DNA from 4 places in the Brenneria tiliae genome. Region 3 is predicted to be linked to each of the others. Evidence: predicted binding sites of a transcription regulator. Region 3 holds the regulator's gene; each other region holds the start of a gene.
The links. The regulator Fur, encoded in region 3, represses iron uptake genes when iron is present. The targets are predictions, from matches to a motif close to ATAATAATGAGAACNACTATCAA.

Region 1: a site for Fur is predicted at 1,937-1,959, ahead of ftnA (non-heme ferritin). Genes of this name have one in related genera too.
Region 2: a site for Fur is predicted at 2,082-2,104, ahead of sodA (superoxide dismutase [Mn]). Genes of this name have one in related genera too.
Region 4: a site for Fur is predicted at 1,395-1,417, ahead of MFP24_RS11405 (isochorismate synthase). Genes of this name have one in related genera too.

The regions. Positions count from the first base shown of each region.
Region 1 is NZ_JAKPCB010000103.1:330,243-334,043, forward strand. Features, by position in the region: gene MFP24_RS22315 (S9 family peptidase) at 1-1,297, shown strand, start outside; gene MFP24_RS22320 (hypothetical protein) at 1,350-1,502, opposite strand; gene MFP24_RS22325 (DNA polymerase III subunit theta) at 1,579-1,809, opposite strand; gene ftnA (non-heme ferritin) at 2,140-2,655, shown strand; gene MFP24_RS22335 (YebY family protein) at 2,914-3,270, shown strand.
Region 2 is NZ_JAKPCB010000101.1:274,835-278,635, reverse strand. Features, by position in the region: gene exaC (acetaldehyde dehydrogenase ExaC) at 1-831, opposite strand, end outside; gene fdhD (formate dehydrogenase accessory sulfurtransferase FdhD) at 1,121-1,954, shown strand; gene sodA (superoxide dismutase [Mn]) at 2,267-2,893, shown strand; gene MFP24_RS18150 (methyl-accepting chemotaxis protein) at 3,329-3,801, shown strand, end outside.
Region 3 is NZ_JAKPCB010000095.1:35,896-39,696, reverse strand. Features, by position in the region: gene nagE (N-acetylglucosamine-specific PTS transporter subunit IIBC) at 1-99, shown strand, start outside; gene glnS (glutamine--tRNA ligase) at 278-1,936, shown strand; gene fur (ferric iron uptake transcriptional regulator) at 2,027-2,476, opposite strand; gene fldA (flavodoxin FldA) at 2,807-3,334, opposite strand; gene MFP24_RS08790 (methyl-accepting chemotaxis protein) at 3,735-3,801, shown strand, end outside.
Region 4 is NZ_JAKPCB010000097.1:29,224-33,024, reverse strand. Features, by position in the region: gene entS (enterobactin transporter EntS) at 1-276, shown strand, start outside; gene fepB (Fe2+-enterobactin ABC transporter substrate-binding protein) at 273-1,289, opposite strand; gene MFP24_RS11405 (isochorismate synthase) at 1,457-2,647, shown strand; gene MFP24_RS11400 ((2,3-dihydroxybenzoyl)adenylate synthase) at 2,644-3,801, shown strand, end outside.

The sequences.
Region 1 (3,801 bases), on a different contig from region 3:
GGTGCTGTTGATCGACGCGGCGCGCCATGATGCCGCACCGCAGGTGTTTATCCCCCGGCGTAAAGATCACGAGTATGGCGTCGACCACTATCGGGACGCCTTTTACCTGCGCTCCAACCGGGAAGGAAAAAACTTTGGCCTGTATCGCACGCAGGAAGTCGGGGAAGGTAGTCTGGAAACGCTGATTGCGCCGCGGGAACAGCGCGTGCTTGAAGGTTTCGAGCTGTTTCGCGACTGGCTGGTGGTGGAGGAAAGGGAGCGGGGGCTCACCAGCCTGCGGCAAATTCACTGGCAGACGCGGGAAGAGAAAAATATTACCTTCAATGACGCCAGCTACGTGACCTGGCTGTCGTATAACCCAACGCCGGAAACCGCGCTGTTGCGCTACGGCTACGCGTCCATGACCACCCCGAGTTCGCTCTTTGAGTTGAATATGGATACCGGCCGGCAACGGTTGCTCAAGCAGGCGGAAGTGAAGGACTTTCGCGCGGATAATTATTGCAGCGAACGCTTATGGATTACCGCCCGCGACGGTGTTGAAGTCCCGGTCTCCCTGGTCTATCATCGCGAACATTTCAAACCCGGTCAAAATCCCATTCTGGTCTACGGCTATGGCGCCTATGGCAGCAGCATGGACGCGGATTTCAGCGTCAGCCGGCTTAGCCTGCTGGACCGGGGGTTTGTCTTTGCGCTGACCCATATTCGCGGCGGCGGCGAACTGGGGCAGCAGTGGTATGACGACGGACGATTGCTGAATAAAATGCATTCGTTTACCGACTTTATCGATATATCGCAGGCGCTGGCCGAAAAGGGTTATGGCGATCGGCAAAAAATGTTCGCCATGGGCGGCAGCGCGGGGGGATTATTGATGGGCGCGGTGGTGAATTTGGCGCCGGATCTGTTTAAAGGCGTCGTCGCCCAGGTGCCGTTTGTCGACGTGCTGACCACCATGCTGGACGAGTCCATCCCGCTGACCACCGGCGAGTATGAAGAGTGGGGGGATCCGAACGATCGCCGCTATTATGACTATATCAGGCAATACAGCCCGTACGACGGGGTAACCGCTCAGGCTTATCCGCATATGCTGGTCACCACCGGATTGCATGACTCGCAGGTTCAGTATTGGGAACCGGCAAAATGGGTGGCCAAGCTGCGGGAACTAAAAACCGATAAGCGTTTTTTGCTGCTGTATACCGATATGGATGCCGGGCACGGCGGAAAGTCGGGACGCTTCAAACATTATGAGGATATTGCGCTGGAATATGCGTTCTTGCTGATGGTGCTTGAAATCGATTGAAGTGATGAGAGTAAACCCGCTGATGCGGGTTTACCGATCAGCATTGTTGGCTTTAAGTGATATCCGCCTGAGGCTGCGCTTTCTTGGCCTTTTTATCCGCGCGCTTTTCAACGGCGGTTTTCAGGGGTTTTTTCTTGCTGTTCTTTTTGCTGTCCATTCCTTTACTCATTTCTGACCTCGCTTGGTAAAAGGTTGGGTTGCTCACCCATTAACCGCTTGTTTGTTGCGATATGCAAGGAGAAAATATTTTTTATCACGATGAAATATGTCGCCGGCAGACGCTATTTGGATTTAGGCTCATAGGGCAGGCGTGAGAACTGTAGCGACCGCTGGCGGTAAAATCCGACGCGCTCACGGAAATAACCGCGCAGATGCTCCGGTTGTTCCCGCTCTACCACCTCAGGAATAACCGGCATATTATAGCGTTCTTTAAAGGCAACGCCCGACGCGGCCAGATCCACATTAATCTTGTCCATCTCTTCTTTGGGCAGATCGGCCAAATTATGTCCCATGTGGTCTTCTCCTGCATATCGATTACCGTATTCTGTGCGTCAAGGTAAAACAGAGCCGGGGAAATGGCAAGACGCTGCCCCGGCTGCGGTGGGTATAAAACGGGTTCAATTATATTTCCCATTTTCTTTGATAATAAAAATAATTCTCAATCACGATAACGAATTATTTATTGAAAATGAAAATTAGTATCAATTATGTAAAATGTAATTATATGATTTAAAACATAAAAATAATTATTTGTTAATTTAGTTAATGAGATGTTTTTATTTTTATTATTCAGGCATAATAAGCCGCGATGCATTTACCTGCCTGAGAAATAAGGAATGACTATGTTAAAAAAAGAAATGATCGAAAAATTGAACGAGCAGCTTAACCTGGAGTTTTATTCCGCTAATTTATATTTACAGATGAGCGCCTGGTGTGGCGATAAAGGCTTTGAAGGTGCTTCCGCTTTTCTGAAAACCCATTCTCAGGAAGAGATGGAGCATATGCAGCGCCTGTTCAACTATCTGGATGATACCGGCAGTATGCCGATATTAGGCGCCATTGCCGCGCCGCCGGTGGAGTTTGCGTCGCTGGCGGACGTATTCAAACTCACCTATGAACATGAGCAACTGATTACCGACAAAATTAACCAGCTGGCCCACGCCGCAATGGCGCAACAGGATTATTCAACGTTCAACTTCCTGCAATGGTATGTGGCCGAGCAGCATGAAGAAGAAAAACTGTTCAGATCTATCCTGGATAAACTGGCCCTGGTCAACACCAGCGAAGGCGGCCTGTTCTTTATCGATCAGGATCTGAAAAAAATGGCGGCAAATGTGTCCGGTGGCGCAACGTCCTGAGTCCTTCAGACTGACTGAAACCCCGGCATAGCGGCAATGCGCATCGGTTGAACGAGCGCATTGTCCTGCCGTAACGGAACCTTGCCTTTACTACTTTCCCCCCTCGACTTCATCCGGCACTATCGTTATGATCGCCGCTAGCGGCTAATATAGTAACCCTCTGTTTTATATGGTATGAAGCCTGCCTTCGAGCTGGATAATAGTGCCGCTGCAACGGAACGGGGCGTAAGCGCCTGAATAATCATGCTCAGGAACAACATGATGAAGAAAATATTGTTATTGCTGATTCTCGCTTCACTGTCTGTTAATGCCTTTTCCGCCGCCAAGCTGGCGAATATAAGCCGTCTGCAATACGGAGAAACCTGGGCGTTTACGCGGGAAGAGGTTCAGCTTATTTGCCGGCCCGGCAACGCACTGTATGCCCTGCATACCGGGACGTTGATGCAATATCCACTTAACGACGTCGCTACCGCCCAGATGAAGTCCGGACAGGTTAATGCCCAGCCGATAGACGCCATCTGGTTGGACGACCCCAAGCATCCGGGGCAGAAGAAAAGTTTACAGCCTTTTATCGAACGCGCAGAACAGCTTTGCGATCCGGATGCTAAACCATAAAGTGATTGATTCCTTAATTGAATGTTAATTTACCAGCCTTTAATGGTTACAATAAAGTGTGAATTCTGTTCCATTTGTGATAATTGCAAATGCAAGAAAACTGGAAAACGCAAGGGAGTTGGCTACGCTTAGGTGACAAGGCTTGTTCAGCTTGTATAAATGCCAACTTTTAGCGCACGGCTCTCTCCCAAGAGCCATTTCCCTAGACCGGATACAGGAATCGTATTCGGTCTTTTTTTTAAATCATTGATTTATAACTATTTATTTTTTTGATCCACGAAAATTCCACGAAAATCGATATTCGGTCTTTTATAGATAAGTATATTTCTTGCCCCTTGTATTCAGATAGTTATCTGTCATTTTGGCCGATTTATGGCCGAGTAACTTCTGGGCAAACTCCTTTCCTCGTTTTTACAAAACCTTTTGTGAGGCTGTCAGGATTTATCATCCCGTCGAAAGTGCATCAGCAGCCTATTATTGCACCTCTATTTATTTTGTAGTAACGTTACTACAAATCGCATCGGGCAGGAG
Region 2 (3,801 bases), on a different contig from region 3:
AAAGAAAATATTGGGCGATTTACCCCCCAGTTCCAGCGTCACCGGCGTCACGTTCTGGGCGGCATAGCCCATGATTTGCTGGCCGACCTCGGTGGAGCCGGTAAACGCCACTTTGGCGATACGCTTCGACGTCGCCAGATATTCGCCAATTTCGCTGCCCGACCCGTTCACCACGTTAATCACGCCCGGCGGCAGAATGTCCTGAATCAGCTCCATCAGAACAAGCACCGACAGCGGCGTCAGCTTGGCCGGTTTCAGCACAATACAGTTTCCCGCCGCCAGCGCCGGCGCCATCTTCCAGCAGGCCATCAATAGCGGGAAGTTCCAGGGGATAATCTGCCCCACCACGCCCAGCGGCTCATGGAAGTGATACGCCACGGTGTCGCCGTCGATCTCACTGATCGCCCCCTCCTGAGAACGGATGCAGGCGGCAAAATAGCGGAAGTGGTCAATGGCCAGCGGGACATCCGCGCCGCTGGTTTCACGGATCGGTTTACCGTTATCCCAGGTTTCCACGCTGGCCAGCAGGTCGAGGTTTTGCTCCATCCTGTCGGCGACACGATTCAGAAGCAGCGCGCGCTCCTGTACCGGCATGGCGCCCCATTCGGCCTTCGCCTGGTGGGCGGCATCCAGCGCATAATCAACATCCCGCGCGGTAGAGCTGGCCACCTCGCATAGAGGTCGGCCGGTAATCGGCGTCAGATTAACAAAATACTCACCTCCGTCGGGCGGAACCCAGGCTCCGCCGATAAAGTTGTCATAGCGTTTTTTCAGATTAGGCGCGCCATACTCATCGGAAATAAGCCGGCCTTCAGGTGTGATATGTGCCATTTCAGTCTCCTTTTCGCGGTTGGGGTACGCGGCGGAACCGCAGTGGAAATAGAGGCTATAGGAAAACGGTCGCTGCGCGGTGAGCATGGTTAAATCGTATGCGGGGATAGCGCGTTATGACAGCCGCCGGTCAGAGAGAATGGCAACTTTTCGAAGCAAGTCACAATTTAGCAACCATCAATCAACAAATTCACAACCATGACGCGGGCACGATCGCTGTTTGCAGAGAAAAGTTCGCATCCGCGGGGAGGCGGTGAAATAATAGCGCCATTGATTAAAAGCGATTAACTTGCAGGTATTTCAGGTGAAAGGCGTTATCCCACAAACGGTTACTCCCCCCGCGGGAGCCTGTCAGCGTACCGTCAGCCATCAGGGCGCGCTGACGCAGCCGCAGGCCGACTGGCTGGCGGAAGAAGTGCCCGTGGCGCTGGTCTACAACGGTATTTCACACGTGGTGATGATGGCGTCGCCGAAAGACCTGGAGCTGTTTGCGCTGGGGTTTTCGCTGTCGGAAGGCATCATCGCCGCACCGCAGGATATCTACGGCATCGATGTTCAGCCGGTATGCAACGGCATTGAGGTGCAAATCGAACTTTCCAGCCGCCGCTTCGCCGGTTTAAAAAACCGCAGACGGGCGATGGACGGCCGCACCGGGTGCGGCGTCTGCGGGGTGGAGCAGTTGGCGGAGATCGGCAAACCGGTTGCGCCCCTGCCATTTACCCAGACCTTTTCGCTCAGCCGCCTTGAATCGGCGCTGGCGCAGCTGCAGCAGGTACAGCTGGCGGGCCAGTTAACCGGCTGCACCCATGCCGCGGCCTGGATTACGCCGGACGGCGCACTGCGCGGCGGCTGTGAAGACGTCGGCCGCCACGTGGCGCTGGATAAGCTGCTCGGCATGCGGGCAAAACAGCCGTGGCGGCAGGGCGCGGTGCTGGTTTCCAGCCGCGCCAGCTACGAGATGGTGCAAAAATCCGCCATGTGCGGCGTGGAGATCCTGTTCGCGGTTTCCGCCGCCACCTCGCTGGCCGTCGAGGTGGCCGAGCGCTGCAACCTGACGCTGGCGGGGTTCTGTCGTCCGGGGCGGGCCACCATCTATACTCATCCGCAGCGTCTGAGCGAGTAGCGCGGCGGCGGAAAATCATACCCCGGGCGCCCGCCGAGCTTAGACCGATTTGTTTTTACCTCATACCCTAACCACATAAGCGCTTGTTATATTGGGTTAAACGCCGGCAGATGACCGCGTTTGGACGAGAATAATCATTTTCAATATCATTTAATTAACTATAATGAACGTAGTGCTTACGCGGTGCTAACAAAATCAGCGCCGCATACTGTCCTTGTACCGGACCTAGGAAATTGTGAGCAAGGTCGCGTTTCGGTACGGCGCAGTTCACCACTACAATTACTCAGCACTATAACCACGGAGATGCTAAACATGAGTTATTCACTGCCATCCCTGCCTTATGCTTATGACGCACTGGAACCCCATTTCGACAAGCAAACGATGGAAATCCATCACACCAAACACCACCAGACCTACGTCAATAATGCTAACGCGGCGCTGGAATCCCTGCCTGAATTCGCCAAGCTGTCCCCAGACGAGCTGCTTACCCAGTTGGACAAAGTGCCGGCAGAGAAAAAAACCGTTTTACGTAACAACGTCGGCGGGCACGCCAACCACAGCCTGTTCTGGAAAGGCCTGAAGCTGGGCACCACGCTGGCTGGCGATTTGAAAGCCGCCATTGAGCGTGATTTCGGCAGCATCGATACTTTCAAAGAAAAATTTGAACAGGCCGCAGCAACCCGCTTTGGTTCCGGCTGGGCCTGGCTGGTGCTGAAAGATGACGGCAAACTGGCGGTGGTATCCACGGCCAATCAGGATAGCCCGCTGTCGGGCGAAGCTATTTCCGGCGCATCCGGCTACCCTATCCTGGGTCTGGACGTGTGGGAACATGCCTATTATCTGAAATATCAGAACCGTCGCCCGGATTACATCAAAGCGTTCTGGAACGTCGTAAACTGGGACGAAGCGGCCAAACGTTTCGCGGAAGCGAAAAAATAAGCCGTTTCCCGCCGCCGCCCTGCCCGGGCGGTCGCAAAGCAAACCGGAATAACCGTCGTTATTCCGGTTTTTTATTATAAATTATCGAATATTCCCCCTCTCCCAGACTTTATTTGCATATTGATAAGCAATAGAGATATACCCTAAATAATTCGAGTTGCAGGAAGGCGGCAAGGGAAGGAATCCCGATGAGCTTACTAAAGTAAGTGATTCGGGTGACTGAGCGCAGCCAACGCATCTGCAGCTTGAAGTATGACGGGTATAGTAAAGATTCTCCATAAATTGCCGATAAATTAACTGTGATCCTATCGTATGATTTTTATACCGATATGTTGTATCTCACACGACAATCTCGTGGCGCCGTCCCCCGTCATTCGCAATACGGGGACGAAACCAGAGTCAGTATTCAGTTCATAAGATAGTGGAAGAAACAAAATGGCTATAAAATTTGAAAATATCAACGTCGGTAAGAAATTAGGCTTAGGCTTCTTCCTGATCTTAATAATGACGGTAATTATTGCCGGCGCAGGCGTCATGCATATTGAAGAATTAAAAGGAAGTATTGATAAAGTCAATTTAAGCAACAATATCAATAATGAAATTAACCAGGCGAAATATTATCGGGTACGCTATAGCGCCACATACTCCCCGGAAGATATAAAGCAAAATATTACTCATATTGATAATATCAATAAGTATGTATCTGATGCCAAAGGCTGGAACTGGCCGGAAAAAGCCAGAGAACAATTCACCCATATCGAAACCGTTATCGCCGAATATCAGCAACGGCAGAAAAACTACGTTGATGCCATTCACAAAAAGGACGACGTCAGGAAAAGCTGGAATATTTCCGAAACGGGAAAACCATTAAAAGAACTGGGCGATCAATTAAATGCCGACGGTTATAA
Region 3 (3,801 bases):
GCGGGCATTATCCGGCTGAATAAGCAGAATGTGCAGATTGTGGTGGGCACCCAGGCGGAGTCCATCGCGTCCGCGCTGAAAAAAGTCAGCGAGGCGTAGCGTAAAGCGGAATCTTACTGTGTGAACCATGGTAAGTAGATGAAATCGCGGGGCGAGATTGCTATCTCGCCCCGTTTTTATTCATCACCGATAATTTAATCAAACTAACGGTTGTTTCCCGGCTTGGCTTGTTGGATCATTAGCGGTTATATGTCGTTTAAGCATTGAGGAACCAAGCATGAGTGAGGCTGAAGCCCGCCCAACCAACTTTATCCGCCAGATTATTGATGAAGATCTGGCGTCCGGTAAGCATGACCATATTCAGACGCGCTTCCCGCCGGAGCCTAACGGCTATCTGCATATCGGGCATGCGAAATCTATCTGTCTCAACTTCGGTATCGCCCGCGACTATAACGGGCAATGCAACCTGCGTTTTGACGATACCAACCCGGTAAAAGAAGATATTGAATACGTTGAGTCGATCAAACGCGACGTTAACTGGCTGGGTTTCTCATGGAGCGGCGACGTACGCTATTCCTCCGATTATTTCGATCAGCTGCATCAGTATGCGGTGGAGCTTATCAGCAAGGGGCTGGCGTACGTCGATGAACTGACGCCGGAGCAGATCCGCGAATACCGCGGTTCGCTGACGTCGCCGGGCAAAAACAGCCCCTTCCGCGATCGCAGCGTGCAGGAAAACCTGGAGCTGTTCGAAAAAATGCGTAACGGCGGCTTTGCCGAGGGAACCGCCTGTTTGCGCGCCAAGATTGATATGGCGTCGTCGTTTATCGTGATGCGTGACCCGGTGCTGTATCGGATCAAGTTCGCCGAACACCACCAGACCGGCAACAAGTGGTGCATCTACCCGATGTATGATTTTACCCACTGCATTTCCGATGCGCTGGAAGGGGTGACGCACTCGCTGTGTACGCTGGAATTCCAGGATAACCGCCGCCTGTATGACTGGGTGCTGGATAACATCACCATACCTTGCCATCCGCGGCAGTATGAATTCTCCCGCCTTAACCTTGAATACGCCATTATGTCCAAGCGTAAGCTGAACCAGCTGGTTACGGAAAAGATTGTTGAAGGGTGGGACGATCCGCGTATGCCGACCATTTCCGGTTTGCGTCGCCGTGGCTACAGCGCCGCGTCTATCCGCGAGTTTTGTTACCGTATCGGGGTCACCAAACAGGATAACAACGTTGAAATGGCGGCGCTGGAGTCCTGTATCCGCGACGACCTTAACGCCAATGCGCCGCGCGCCATGGCGGTGCTGGATCCGGTGAAGGTGGTGATTGAGAACCTTCCTGCGGATCATGAAGAGCTGGTTACCATGCCGAACCATCCGAATAAGCCGGAAATGGGCTCCCGCCAGGTGGCGTTCAGCCGAGAAGTGTATATCGATCGCGCGGATTTCCGCGAAGAGGCCAATAAGCAGTATAAGCGTCTGGTGCTGGGCAAGGAAGTTCGCCTGCGCAACGCCTATGTGATCAAAGCGGAGCGCATCGATAAAGACGAGCAGGGGGTTATCACCACCATCTATTGCAGCTACGATGCGGATACCTTAAGTAAGGATCCGGCCGATGGGCGCAAGGTCAAAGGCGTTATTCACTGGGTGTCGGTGGCGCATGGCCTGCCGGCGGAATTCCGGCTGTACGATCGGCTGTTCAGCGTGGCCAACCCCGGGGCGGCGGATGATTTCCTGTCAACCATCAATCCCGAGTCGCTGCAGGTGACCCGTGGTTTTGTCGAGGCGAGCCTGGCGCAGGCGGAAGCGGAAAAAGCGTATCAGTTTGAACGGGAAGGCTATTTCTGCGCCGACCGGGTTTATTCCACTCCGCAGCATCTGGTGTTTAACCGTACGGTGGGCCTGCGGGATACCTGGGTGGGATAATTGCTGGGGCGTCTACAGGATAAAAAAATAAAACCGCCTCGGCGGTTTTATTTGTTAAAAATCGCACCTGCGATTTTTTATGCGGTTGATTTATCTTTTTTCATCGTGCAGGGTTTCGTCTTCACGGCAATCCCCTTCACTGCAATGGCCATACAGATACAAGCTGTGGTTGGTCAGTTTTATGCTGTGTCTTTCCGCGATTTCACGTTGCCGCGCTTCGATATACTCGTCACGGAATTCAATCACTCTGCCACAATCCAGGCAAATCAGATGGTCATGATGATGTTGCTGGGTCAGTTCGAAAACCGACTTGCCGCCTTCAAAATTATGGCGGGTGACGATACCAGCATCATCAAACTGATTCAGTACGCGGTAGACGGTCGCCAAACCAATCTCTTCGCCCATATCAATCAGTTTTTTATATAAATCTTCCGCACTGACGTGATGGCACTCCGGGTCCTGCAATACTTCCAGAATTTTCAGTCTCGGAAGTGTGACTTTCAGGCCGGCCTTCTTTAATGCGATATTATTGTCAGTCATGCGGGTTTAGTCCTGTTGCTTACTTAATCAATGGGGGCTATCTAGCCTATGGCATCGGTCGGCTCAAAAAATGTAATAGCGTCTCAATTATAGAACCGTGCATTCAAAATGGAAACCATGGAATGTTAACAAGGTTATTCCCACACACAATACAGAGGTAGCACGCAATGCATTGTTGGCAAATGAGGAAAACGATGGTGAACATACATAACCGATGTGGGTATTGTACAGAATTGTGGCCGGAAGTTAAAAAAATGTATCAATCTTAATGAAAGGTTTTTTCTATTGATTTGGCTCTGACGAGGGAGTTGTCAGAGCCAAGGCGTGGTGTTAAGCCAGCAGCTCTGGCAAATTCAGCTCTTCGCTAATCTGTTTTACCCAGGCGGTGACGCGCTCGGCGGTCAGTTCAGGCTGACGATCTTCGTCGATAGCCAGGCCGATGAAATGCTTGTCATCCGCCAGACCTTTGGACGCTTCAAAGTAATAGCCTTCCGTCGGCCAATGTCCGATGATGGTCGCGCCGTGCGGTTCGATGATATCGCGGATGGTGCCCATGGCATCACAGAAGTATTCCGCATAGTCTTCCTGATCGCCGCAGCCAAACAGGGCAACCAGTTTGCCGCTAAAGTCGATATCTTCCAGCGTAGGGAAAAAGTCATCCCAGTCGCATTGGGCTTCACCGTAATACCAGGTGGGGATACCCAGCAATAGAATATCGAAAGCTTCAAGGTCTTCTTTACTGCTTTTGGCGATGTCATGAACTTCAGCAACGTCGGTTCCCAGCTGCTGTTGGATCGTCTTGGCAATGTTTTCGGTATTGCCGGTATCACTGCCAAAGAAAATTCCTATCAGTGCCATGAATTAAATAACCTCTTGATTCTTAATGGTATGGTGCCGTTTTTCACCCACTTATCGCCTAATAATAACAGACACTACCGGCATGAGAAACTCGTATCGGTAAGGAGACGTAAATTGTGGCGGGTAATTTTTAGCTGAAATTCCGGGGCTCAAAAAAATTTGTATTTATAGAATGTTATGAATTCGTTCACAGAATAGAAAACAAACTACGACAAGAGCCGTACCGGGGTTAAATGTTGTCTGAGTTTTGTCGATTAATTAAGTGATCTTATCTGTTCAATACCACGGAACACCAATGCCAGGGAGCGGCGACACTTCCCGGCGGCTTGAATTTCGTACTACAAAGCCGATTAACCATTAAAACATTTTTATTAATGCGTGCTTAGGTCTGGAGTGAACAATGAAACTTTTAAAGAACATTGCCATCAGAACGGCCATGTTGTGGGTGCTTGGCATTTTCTGCGTAT
Region 4 (3,801 bases), on a different contig from region 3:
AATGCGCTGTTGCAGTTTACGCTGGTGCAGAGTCTGACGCCAAATGCCTTGCTGGGACGCGTCAATGGTCTGTGGACGGCGCAGGCGGTAACGGGGGATGCTTTTGGCGCTCTGCTGCTGGGCACCATGGGAACACAGCTGCTGCCGCAAACCTCCGGCCTGTTGTTCGGCCTCGGCGCCGCCCTGGCGTGCGTGGCGCTGGCCGCACTGTCTGCGCCGCTGCGCCGGCTTGAAAACCCCCCTCCGGCGCAGCCGGTGTCATCGGCGGGAAGTTAATGCCCGCCGAAACGGTTTTCCAGCCGATCTAACATATTGCTGGCGCTATAGTAGTCCAGGCGGAAGGTATCGTTGCCCATGGCATAAACATGGCGGTCCCTGACCGCCGGCAAATGGGCGACAAAAGGATTGGCGAGCAATTGCCCGACGCTCTCCCCATCAGTGGAAAACAGCAGATAGGTATTACCGTTCAGCCCGTCGGCCATCTTTTCGCCTGATAATTGCACCAGATCCTTACGCTTGCCCATGCTGTAATTGCCTTTCACTGAATCAGGCACTATGGCAAGCTCGAAACCCAACTGTTGAAGCAACTGGCCCTGTGCGGAGTCGGTGGTCCATAAATTGGCGCCCTTGCCGTCTTCCCGCCAGACAAAGGCGCTGACGGGCTGCGGAGGTAAACGCAAATGTTGCTTCACGGCGTTCAGTCGGCTGTCGAATTTCGCAATCACCGCCTGAGCCTGCTCCTCGCGTCCGGTAGCGTAGCCCAACTGAAGGGCCAGGTCCTGCCAGCTTTTATCATCATAATTGATCACCAGAACCGGCGCGATATCGCTAAGCTGTTGACGCAGCGCCAGGGCGGAGTCGCCGCCCGTGGCGGCGACCACGATCAGGTCCGGCGCTTCGTTGGCGATAGCTTCGGCATTGGGCTTGGTTTCATAGATTTTTTTTACCTTGCGTTCACGGGCGATATTGCTCCATTGGCGCAGGAATCCCTGACTGTCCGAAATACGGGAGCCCGGGCTGGTGGCGGAACTGGCGATCACCGGCGCATCGATCGCCAACAGGGTTCCGGTAACGGTGACGCTGGTGGAGACGACGCGCTGCGGCGGGGATTTGATAGTGAGGGTGCCGTCAAGGGTTTTAATCTGCCGCGGCCATCCGCTGACCGCCGTATTATCCGGTTCTGCCGCCTCGTTGGCCGTGTTTTTTTCGTCGCATGCGCTCAGTAGCGCTAACGCCAACAGCGGCAGCAACACACGGCGCCATCTCGAGAAGTAAAATTCCACTCTCATTACCTGAACCTCTTATCTCTTAAACGTCAATTGGGGGGACCGAAGCTTATTTTCCCATATTGACAATGCTTAAGCATCGCCTTAAGTTGTTACCCAAATCCATTAATGATAATCGTTATCATAATCGTTATCATTATGAATGATACAGGAGGTTGCGAGTGTACCGTTTGATTAGGGACAATATCACGCAGGAAGAGAAGAGTGGTTGGAGGCCGGATTCAGGATTTTTTTTCAGTTCGCCCTTTCGTAGCCTGTATACGCAGGGACGTTTTATGTCGCTGGCAACGCCCGCCAGCGATGGTTTTGATGCCGAGGGCGAATTTCAGCGAACCCTGCAACAGGCGTTTGCGCACGCCAGGGCGGCGGGCATTGCCGAACCGGTGCTGGTCGGCGCGATTCCTTTTGACGCCACCCGTCCGTCGTCGCTGTTTATTCCCCGGCAAAGCCACTGGTTCCGTCGATCCGATTTAACCACGCCCTTACTCAGCGACTGTCCTTCATTACCGGATATCGTCACCGCCACGCCACGACCGGAGCGGGAGGTTTTTGTCGATTTGGTGAGTCAGGCCGTGAATGCGACGCGGGAGGGGAACATCGCCAAGGTCGTACTCTCGCGCCTGCTGGATATTGAACTCGGCGCGCCGGTCGACCATCGGGCGCTGTTGGCGCGTATGCTGGCCCGAGAACCCGATGCCTACCATTTTTATGTCCCACTTGACGATGGCGCGTTGCTGGGCGCCAGCCCTGAATTGTTATTGCGTAAGTCGGGGCGCCATCTACACTCTACGCCGTTGGCGGGGTCGGCTGCGCGGGCCACTGACCCGCAGGCGGATCGGAACGTGGGGCAACGATTGCTGGATTCGGCGAAGGATGGGTATGAGCATCAGGTGGTGATTAACGAGATGCGCCGTGTGTTGATCCCCCGTTGTCGCCAACTGCATATACCAGATACGCCGCAACTGCTTTCCACCGCCACGCTGTGGCATTTGGCGACCGCCATCAGCGGCGAAACGGCCAATGAAACCGACAACGCCCTGTCACTGGCCAGTTTGCTCCATCCCACGCCGGCACTGTGCGGGTATCCGACCGAGGCGGCGCGTTCCCTAATCGCCTCCCTGGAACCCTTCGATCGCGGGCTGTTCGGCGGCATCGTCGGCTGGTGCGACGCGCAGGGCAACGGCGAATGGGTGGTCACCATCCGCTGCGGCGAAGTGCGTGAAAATCGGGTGACGCTGTTTGCCGGCGCCGGCATCGTGCCGGATTCGCAGCCGGTTTCCGAATGGAACGAAACCGGCGTGAAGCTGAGCACCATGCTCAACGCCTTTGGGATAACCAACGATCGGGAGTGCGTCGCATGATCATTGAATTCAACCGCTGGCCCGCCGAACTGGAGCAGCGCTATCGTGAGCGCGGTTATTGGACCGACCGGCCGCTGGGCGATATTCTCAGCCGCCACAAAGACAACGATGCGCTGGCGCTGATCGACGGCGATCGCCGCTTCAGCTATCGCCAGCTAAACCACAGCGTTAACCGCCTGGCGGGCGCGCTGACGCGGCGCGGCGTACGGCGCGGGCAAACGGCGCTGGTGCAGTTGGGGAATATCGCCGAATTTTACCAGACCTATTTCGCCTTGCTGCGTATTGGCGTGGTGCCGGTGAACGCGCTGTTCAACCATCAGCGCAGTGAATTGAGCGCCTATGCGCAGCAGATCGCGCCGGCGCTGCTGATCGCCGATCGCGGCCATGAGTTGTTCCATGACGATAGGTTTATTGAGACGCTGCGGCAGAACCATCCCTCTTTACAACAGATCATACTGCGCGGCGACGGCGATCCTGAGCGCGATTTGCTCCATCTGCTGCAGGAAAGCGGGGATGATAATCTCTCCTCGCCGACGCCGCCGGACGAGGTGGCGTTTTTCCAGCTGTCCGGCGGCAGCACCGGCACGCCGAAACTGATCCCCCGCACCCACAACGATTACTACTACAGTATCCGCGCCAGCGTGGATATTTGCCGTTTTAATGCCCAAACCCGCTACCTGTGCGCCTTGCCGGCCGCCCATAACTATCCGCTGAGTTCGCCGGGCGCGCTGGGCGCGTTCTATGCCGGGGGAACGGTGGTGATGGCGAGCGACCCCAGCGCGACCCACTGTTTCCCGCTGATTGAACGGCATCGGATTAACGTTACGGCGCTGGTGCCGCCGGCGGTAAGCCTATGGCTGGAGGCCGTCGCGCTGGCCGGGCAGCGCACGGCGCTGCAAAGCCTGGAATTATTACAGGTCGGCGGCGCGCGGCTGAGCGAGGCGCTGGCCCAACGCATCCCCGCCGAACTGGGATGCCGGCTCCAGCAGGTGTTCGGCATGGCGGAAGGGTTGGTGAACTACACCCGTCTGGACGACGACGATGAGCGTATTTTCACCACCCAGGGGCGCCCCATCAGCACGGACGACGAAGTCTGGGTGGCCGATGCCGCGGGCAACCCCCAACCGCGCGGACAGGCCGGGCGCCTGATGACC